2 regions of the Serratia sp. YWN4 genome follow, and region 1 is predicted to be linked to the other one. Evidence: riboswitches for the same ligand, from Rfam matches in the RefSeq annotation. Region 1 holds a riboswitch; the other holds the start of a gene.
The links. A riboswitch is a leader RNA that binds a small molecule or an ion and turns the genes downstream of it on or off. The one in region 1 is predicted to bind cobalamin.

Region 1 (4,428 bases):
TCCGAAGAACCCAGCAGTTCGATTTTACAATCGGTCGCGAAACGAGAAATCAGCTCATGAGTATAAGAACGCTGAACCGTACCGCGTGTCGCCAGCAAGCCAACGATGCCATTCGCCGTCAGTTTAGCCGCAGGCTTGATCGCTGGCACCACACCAACCACCGGGAAAGTAAAGCGTTCACGCAAAGCAGGCAAGCAGGCGATACTGGCGGTATTACAGGCGATGATGACAATCGCCAGAGGATGGCGCTGCTGAACGGCAGTGACGATCTCCAGCACACGTTCCACGATGAACTCTTCGGATTTCTCACCATAGGGAAATGCCACGTTATCGAAGGCATAAATATAGTGGAGATCCGGCAACAGTTGCCGAACCTCCTGATACACCGATAACCCGCCGACGCCGGAATCAAATATCAGCACCGTCGGGCGTGGTGTCACGGTGCTTTTAGAAGATATAGCTTCCAGTGAGGTAATATTCTCTTCCTGGAGTAACGTAGCCATAAGCCGTCTCGTAATCTTTATCAAACAGGTTGGCAATTCTACCACGAACTGTCAGATGAGATGTGACCGGATACGAAACTGCGAGATCCCACAGGCTGACACCGCCCAGTTGGACACGCTGCTCTGGGTAGGTGCTGTAATCAGTGTCATAGCGCTCCCCAAGATACTGATAAGTGACTGCCCAGTCGAAATCCTTGAGTTGCCAGTCCAGTTCGTACTTGACCTGTTGTTTGGAACGACGAACCAACACCTCATTCGTCTTGGCATTGCGCGGATCAACATAGTCATAGCTGATCTGATGGGTGAATAGCCCGGTATCAAAGGAGGCCGTGGCTTCGATACCTTTAATCGTAGCCTGATCCACATTGTAATAAGCAGGAGCGGAACTGCTGGACGAATAACCAATCAGGTTATCAATATCGTTACGATACCCCGTCACACGCCAGGTCACCGGGCCAGTCAGCCCTTCAAAGCCCCCTTCCCACTGCTGGCTCTCTTCCGGCTTCAAATTCGCGTTACCACCAAAGTCGCCATATTGCTGCCCGAGAGTCGGCGCTTTAAACGCAGTGCCGTAAGATGCAATCGCACGATAGCCTTCAACAAACTCCCAAGCGGCGCTGGTTTGCCAGGTATTGTGCCAACCAAATTGTGAGTTATCGTCACCACGCACCGCTCCTTCCAGGGTAATAGCGTCAAACTGCTGTTGTGCAGTCAGATACAGCCCGGTATTGCGCTGGCTTTTGCTGTCGGTGATATAAGCGGTGCCTGGTTCGAGCTTCTGCTCCTGCCAATCAACGCCGGTGCTGACACTACCTTGAGCCACCTGGAAGTTATTTCCCCACTGCACATTATATTGTGTGGCGTCATCCAGGGTCGATGAGGCGGAATAGCGACCATATTTCGGGTCATAATTATAGTCTTTGCTGTGGCTGTAACTGGCCGTTAACTGCGTGGCATAAATCCCCTCGCGATAGCGCAGGCCGCTGTCCCACGACTGACTATAGAGCTGGCGAGTATCGGGCAAAGCATCAGGATGCAGGGGATCTTGATAGTTATAGCTACCATCATAGGCCGTGCGGTTGTCATAGCCATAACCACGCACAAATCCGCCCAACTGCTCGGTAAACTGGTGTTGCAGTTCGCCATACAGCGATTTGCTCATAAAGCCGTCACGATCGGGCTGTGCCGGATTGCCAAAGCTGTCCGGCAAGTTGGCCACTACGTCAAACCCTCTGGTATAGGTATAATTGCCAGCCAAGGTAGCGACGGTATTTTGCCCCAGTTGCTGTTGCGTAGCACCGTCGTACTCCTGATAGCCATTCGAGCCGACACCGGCAGAAAGTGAGGAACCCGCCTTCTCACGAGTAGTAATGATGTTGATCACCCCACCAATGGCGTCGGAACCGTAGACGGCAGAGCGAGCACCGCGGATAAATTCGACTTTTTGCACCAGCGAAATCGGGATCTGGCTCAGATCAGAGGAACCCGTGATACCGGCCTGATTCAGGCGGATACCGTCAATCAGCAACAACACATGTCGGGATTCGGTACCGCGTATAAAGACGGCGGAACTCTGCCCCAGGCCGCCACTTTGTGCGATATCCACCCCCGGCAATCGGCGCATTACGTCGACTACGCTCTTGGCCTGCCAGCGATCGATATCATTGCGGGTGACGACCGAGGTCGGGGCCAGCACGGAAGAAACTGGCTGCGGGAAACGATTGGCACTCACCACCAGGGTGTCGCTATTATGGGTTGTGGTGTTGTCTTGCGCCCAGCCAGAAACTGCCGTCACGGAGGAAACCACCGCCAGCAGTGTATTTTTTATCATTGTCATAAAGAAAAGCATCCAAACTTAATTGGCGGATGCCGCAGGATCACAGCCGATAATTCGCGACGGCCATGGATTTTGCGACGTACACCGGCAGGTTTTCGGGCTTGGGATTTGCAGATTGCCGTGGGCAACCGGCACCGGGCGATGACTTCCCATCCAGCAGTGGACAGTGTCTGCGTAAAAACGCTATCGCCGTGACTTCCCCATACCGCTGCGCGTCAGCTCCAGATTTGCACTGGATTCCCTTTTCACTCGCTGCTTGAGGCCGGATGAACATGCTACGATCAATGAAAATAGATGTCTAGACAGCCAATAAGGTCGCGAACCTAACAAAACTGGACTTCACGGCTTGATTCCCTACAATCCACGCTGATCCAATTTGCCTGACGAGAAGAGCCATGACGCCCGAGATTTTGCCCACTGAACGCTATGACGACCAACTGGCGGAGAAAACTGCCCGTCTGAAAACGATGATGTCACCGTTCAGGGCACCTGAGCCGGAAGTGTTCCGCTCACCCGTCAGCCACTACCGTATGCGTGCGGAATTTCGTATCTGGCATGATGAAGACGAGATGTACCACATCATGTTCGATCAGCAGACCAAACAGCGCATCCGCGTCAACAGCTTCCCAGCCGCCAGCGAACTGATTAACCGGCTGATGCACGCGCTGATCGCCGCCATCAAACCCAACCCGGTGCTGCGCCATAAACTGTTCCAGATTGATTACCTGTCCACGCAGAGCGGCAAAATCATTGCCTCACTGCTGTATCACCGCAAGCTGGATGAACAATGGCAGCAGGATGCGGCGGCACTGCGCGATGCGCTACGCGCACAGGGCTTTGATGTGCAGCTGATTGGCCGTGCGTCGAAGATGAAAATCATGCTGGATCAGGATTATGTCGACGAAGTATTGCCGGTCGCCGGTCGCGACATGATTTATCGCCAGGTAGAAAACAGTTTTACCCAACCCAATGCCGCGATGAACGTGCAGATGCTGGAATGGGCGCTGGACGTTACGCAGGGTTCGCAGGGCGATCTGCTGGAGCTGTATTGCGGTAACGGCAACTTCTCACTGGCGCTGGCGCGCAACTTCGAACGCGTGCTGGCCACCGAAATCGCCAAGCCTTCCGTTGCCGCAGCTCAGTACAACATTGCGGCCAATCAGATCGACAACGTGCAGATCATCCGCATGGCAGCAGAGGATTTCACTCAGGCGATGAACGGCGTACGTGAATTCAACCGGCTGAAAGGGATTGATTTAGCGAGTTATAATTGCGAGACGATTTTTGTCGATCCACCACGCAGCGGGCTGGATGACGATACTCTGAAGATGGTGCAGGCCTATCCACGCATTCTGTACATTTCCTGCAACCCGGAAACGCTGTGCACCAACCTGGAAACACTGCAGGCAACCCACAACATCAGCCGTCTGGCGCTGTTCGATCAGTTCCCTTACACCCACCATATGGAATGCGGTGTGTTGCTGGAACGCCGCTGATAGATTATCAGGCGGGCTCGATGCCCGCCATTTCATTGAAAATAAAGCTTATTGCGCGGCAGAATCACGTCTCTTCAATTGGAATCCAATCCAGAATACCAGTGCAACACAGACAATGGATGGCAGGAAGTTAGAGCCAATCTGCGGGTATTCCACTCGGACGATCGCACTGTACCCCAGGATACCCAGCAGGAAACAGGCGGCGGCCAGCTTCGGCATCCCCTCCGGCATGGGTCGGCTCAGGTAACGTTGATGCAGGCAATACACCGCCAGCACCAAAGCAATCAACGGGAAGATCGAAAACGGCACCACCGAGCTGAACAGCGCGGCAAAAGAGCCGTTAATCGACAGACCGGCAATCAACGCCAGCAGTAAAGTACCATTCTCACGACAGGATTTTTCCATTATTTTCACCTTGTTATACGCGGGATACAGATGCTTTTTCTTGCTCGCGACGATACCAGTAATAAGCCCCTTTGGAAATCATCCGCAATTGCAACACTAACCGCTCCTCGAGCTTCCGCCGCTGTTCGATATCCACATCCAGCGCTTCCGCACCGGCACTGAACACAATGGTCACCATCGCTTCCGC
Region 2 (4,428 bases), 2.1 Mb from region 1:
CTTTGTGCGGCGAAGTTGGCCGGAGCCAATTTTGGCCTGTGGGAAATCTGCATCGTCTGGGGGCTGGGGATTTCTCTGGCGGTTTATCTGACGGCGGGGATTTCTGGCGGGCACCTGAACCCGGCGATCACCATCGCCATGTGGCTGTTTGCCTGCTTCCCGCGCGGCAAAGTGCTGGGGTATTGCGTCTCGCAGATCGCCGGTGCTTTCTGCGGCGCGGCGCTGGTCTACGCCCTCTACCATAATCTGTTTGCCGAAACCGAAGCGGCGAAAAATATGGTGCGCGGCAGCCTGGAAAGCCTGCAACTGGCCAGCATTTTCAGCACCTATCCAAACCCTACCATCAGTGTATTGCAGGCGTCATTGGTGGAAATCGTCATTACCGCCATTCTGATGTGCCTGGTGATGGCGCTGACCGATGACGGCAACGGCGTGCCGCGTGGGCCATTGGCACCATTATTGATCGGTATTCTGGTGGCGGTAATCGGCGCTTCGATGGGCCCGTTGACCGGGTTTGCCATGAACCCGGCGCGTGACTTTGGGCCGAAACTGTTCGCGTTCTTTGCCGGTTGGGGCAAAGTGGCGATGACCGGTGGGCGCGATATTCCCTATTTCATTGTGCCGATCGTCGCTCCGGTGATCGGTGCCTGTCTGGGGGCGGCGGGTTACCGCTATTTAATTGGCAAAAACCTGCCGTGTAATGCCTGCCAATTAGAAGAAGAAAAGATCTGATTTTTATCTTCCTCACTCCCTAACCGGGGTGAGGATAATTTTTGTGATCTGTTTGGGTTAATCTATTAAAATAGATTTCGGGTTTTTTATTAGTCTGATAGGCTTAAGCGCTGGCTTTTAATACGATTAGCGAATCTTATCTTTTAATTTTTCCGCTGGGGATAAAAGCAAAAAAAATAACAATCTGATAACAGTAGGGATGGCTTGTCATAATAAATAAAACTTCACTTAGGGAGGGCTATAATGATTTCTGCCAGTTTACTTAACTCAGAACTCATCAATAAAATTGCCCAAGACTTTGCTCAGGCTACGGGATTGGCCGTCGTGGTCGTGAACATTCACGGTGAGGAAATCTCCGATCTGTTTAACTTCACCTCATTTTGCCAGATGATGCGCCAGGATCCCGTCAACCATCTCCGTTGCCGCATGAGCGACCGCTGTGGGGGGCTTGAAGCCTCAAAATCCAATGAACCCTGTATCTATCGCTGCCATGCGGGCTTGACGGATTTCTCTATCCCGCTGGTGATTGCCGGTCACCTGGTGGGTTTTGTGCTGTGCGGGCAGGTCAGGCTGCAACAGGAGGTCGGGCTGATCGATATCCTTAGCGTCGATGACTGCTGGCAAAAGGATCCGGCGTTGCTGGATGAGTTCCATAACGTGCAGGTGATGGAATATTCACGGGTGATTGCCTCGGCGGATCTGCTGAAGCTGATCGTGGAAAACTGCCTGAAAAAGCATCTGAACTTTGTGGTGATCAAAGATAATAACGAGAGCAAAGAACAGGCTAAGGCGCGCCAGCCCAATCCGCATGAAGCGAAAATGAAAAAGGCGCTGCGCTATATTGATGCTCATCTTTCTGAAGAGTTACGTCTTGAAGACGTAGCGGCCAAGGTGTATCTCAGCCCTTACTATTTCAGCAAGTTATTCAAAAAATATCAGGGTGTTGGCTTCAACGTGTGGATAAATCAGCAGCGTATGGCCAATGCCAGGGAAATGTTACAGCACAGTGATTGGAGCATTGCCAGTATTGCGAAAAACCTGGGTTTTTCGCAGACCAGTTATTTCTGTAAGGTATTCCGCCAGACTTATAATGTGACACCGCAGGCATTTCGCTCGCTGGCGATTGAGCAGCATAATCTGGTGGAGTAATGCGCGGCGTTATTGAACGATGGCGGCAGATAACAATATTTTGTTATTCACAGGTTCTGAAAATAAGCCTTAAGCCCTTGCTGCCACAGCAATAGCCGTGTTCAGAGAGCAATATTTTACTATCGTATGGCCATGTTTTTTTCGCAAAAAAATAAACTGAACATTTTTTTATTAATTAGCTGACGTATATTAATTATTATCAGTAAGACGTTCGATAGAGAAAGTATTTAATGCTATCGCAATGTTAATAAATTGATAGCTGAAATGAGTTAGGTAAAAGAACCATTATCGCCAACTGGATAACTCACAATCTGAATAAATTGTGATCGGGAAGGGGGTGTTAATCCCCCGCAGCCCCCGCTGCTGTGATGCTGACGATTCCACGGTTACCACTGATCTGTAGATCGGGAAGGTGTGGATGAGGATGAAGCTAAGCCAGAAGACCGGCCAGTTGAGCTAGACATTCAACTCCTTCGGAGGGAAGCGGGTTGTCACTAGATACGTGCAGCGTTGGCGCTGCGCGAGCGTATCTTTTCGACACCGAATCCCGACCGAGTGGCCGGGATTTTTTTATGCAGCTAACGGGCAAAAGGGCTTTTCTGATCGCAGGCACCGGCAGCGGCTGTGGCAAAACCACGCTGACGCTCGGCATCCTACGCGCACTGCAACAGCGCGGCCTACGCGTGCAGCCGTTCAAGGTCGGCCCCGACTATCTGGATACCGGCTGGCACCGTGCCGTTTCCGGCGTGGCATCGCGCAATCTGGATGCCTTTATGCTGCCAGCGGCCACCCTCAACGGCCTGTATAACCAGCATCTGCGCCACGCCGATGTGGCGGTGATCGAAGGCGTGATGGGGCTGTACGACGGCTATGGCATCGACCCCAATTATTGCAGCAGCGCGGCGCTGGCCAAGCAGCTAGATTGCCCGGTGATCCTGCTGGTGGATGGCAAAGCGGTATCCACCTCGGTGGCGGCAACCGTGCTCGGTTTCCGCCAGTTTGACCCGGCATTGAAGCTGGCTGGGGTGATCGTCAACCGGGTGAATTCAGACCAGCATTACCAACTGATTCGTCAGGCCATCGAACGCTACTGCGCCGTGCCGGTGTTAGGGCGCTTGCCGGTGCTGGCGGAGGTGGCGTTACCGTCCCGCCATCTGGGGCTGGTTGCTGCACAAGAAAGCGCTGGCAACGATCCCTGCTGGCAGCGGCTGGCGCAGCAGGTTGAAGCCCATATCGATCTCGATCGCTTGCTGGCGTTGACCCTCTCGGCCCACCAACCGGCCGGACAACCCCCGGCATTACCCGCGCCTGAACTGGCCGCAGGCTTAACCCTGGCGCTGGCTGAAGACGACGCCTTTAACTTCTACTACCCGGATAACCTCGATCTGCTGGAGCAGGCGGGGGTGCGCATCCAGCGTTTCAGCCCGCTGCACGATCGCCAATTGCCGGATTGCCAGATGATCTACCTCGGCGGCGGCTACCCCGAAGTGCATGCCGCGCAACTGGCGGCCAACCCGCCGATGCATGCAGCGCTACAGGCAGCGCATCGGCGGCACATTCCGATCTATGCCGAATGCGGCGGCCTGATGTATCTCGGCCAAGGGCTGACCGACAGCGCCGGGCAGCGCCACCGCATGAGCGGCATTTTGCCGGGGGAAAGCCGTATGGGGGATCGCCTGACGCGTTTCGGCTATTGCCAGTGGCAGGCCCGCTCCGACACCTTGCTGGCTGCTAAAGGGGAAACCTTGCGTGGCCACGAGTTTCACTATTCCGATTTTTCCAGCCCGCTGACGCCGGTATTTGACTGCGCCAAATGGCGCGACGGCGTTGCGGTGCAGCGCTGGCAGGGGGGATATCAGCTTGGCCGCACTCAGGCCAGCTATCTGCATATTCACTTCGCACAGCGCCCCGGCCTGCTGGATCGCTGGTTAACAGCCGCCAGGAGTGTGCTATGACGCTGGCGGCCTGGTTGGTGGCTTTTCTGCTCGACCGCCTGCTGGGCGATCCGTCGCACTGGCCGCACCCGGTGCGCTGGATTGGCAACCTGATTCATGTGCTGCAACGCCTGATCCGCCGCGTTTGCCACAGCGAAAGGGCGCTCAGGATCGGCGGCGGGTTGCTGTGGCTGGCGGTGGTAGGGCTGGTGTGGTTGCTCAGTTGGGGGCTTTTAACGCTGCTGACGCAGATCCACCCCTGGCTCGGCTGGCTGGCTGAAGTGTGGCTGATCTACACCCTGCTGGCCGCGCGCTGCCTGGAGGATGCGGCGATGGAGGTGCATCACGCGCTGGAACATGCCGGGCTGGAAGAGAGCCGCCGCACACTGTCGTGGATTGTCGGGCGCGATACGTCGCAGCTGGAAGCCCCGCAAATCACCCGGGCGGTGGTGGAAACGGTGGCAGAAAACAGCGTAGACGGCGTAATTGCGCCGCTGTTTTTCCTGCTGCTCGGCGGCGCGCCGCTGGCGATGGCCTACAAAGCGGTCAATACCCTCGATTCGATGGTCGGTTACAAAACGCCGCAATACCGCGCTATCGGCTATGTGTCGGC

Region 2: it holds a riboswitch for cobalamin, as region 1 does, so the genes downstream of both, ACX9GT_RS10470 (cobyrinate a,c-diamide synthase) here and btuB (TonB-dependent vitamin B12 receptor BtuB) in region 1, are expected to answer to the same signal.

What each region holds. Positions count from the first base shown of each region.
Region 1 covers NZ_CM147696.1:161,235-165,662, reverse strand. The annotation lists gene murI (glutamate racemase) at 1-503, opposite strand, end outside; gene btuB (TonB-dependent vitamin B12 receptor BtuB) at 448-2,340, opposite strand; cobalamin riboswitch at 2,411-2,622, opposite strand; gene trmA (tRNA (uridine(54)-C5)-methyltransferase TrmA) at 2,736-3,836, shown strand; gene ACX9GT_RS00750 (YijD family membrane protein) at 3,885-4,241, opposite strand; gene fabR (HTH-type transcriptional repressor FabR) at 4,255-4,428, opposite strand, start outside.
Region 2 covers NZ_CM147696.1:2,223,960-2,228,387, forward strand. The annotation lists gene ACX9GT_RS10460 (MIP/aquaporin family protein) at 1-732, shown strand, start outside; gene pocR (transcriptional regulator PocR) at 976-1,881, shown strand; cobalamin riboswitch at 2,162-2,347, shown strand; gene ACX9GT_RS10470 (cobyrinate a,c-diamide synthase) at 2,454-3,836, shown strand; gene cbiB (adenosylcobinamide-phosphate synthase CbiB) at 3,833-4,428, shown strand, end outside.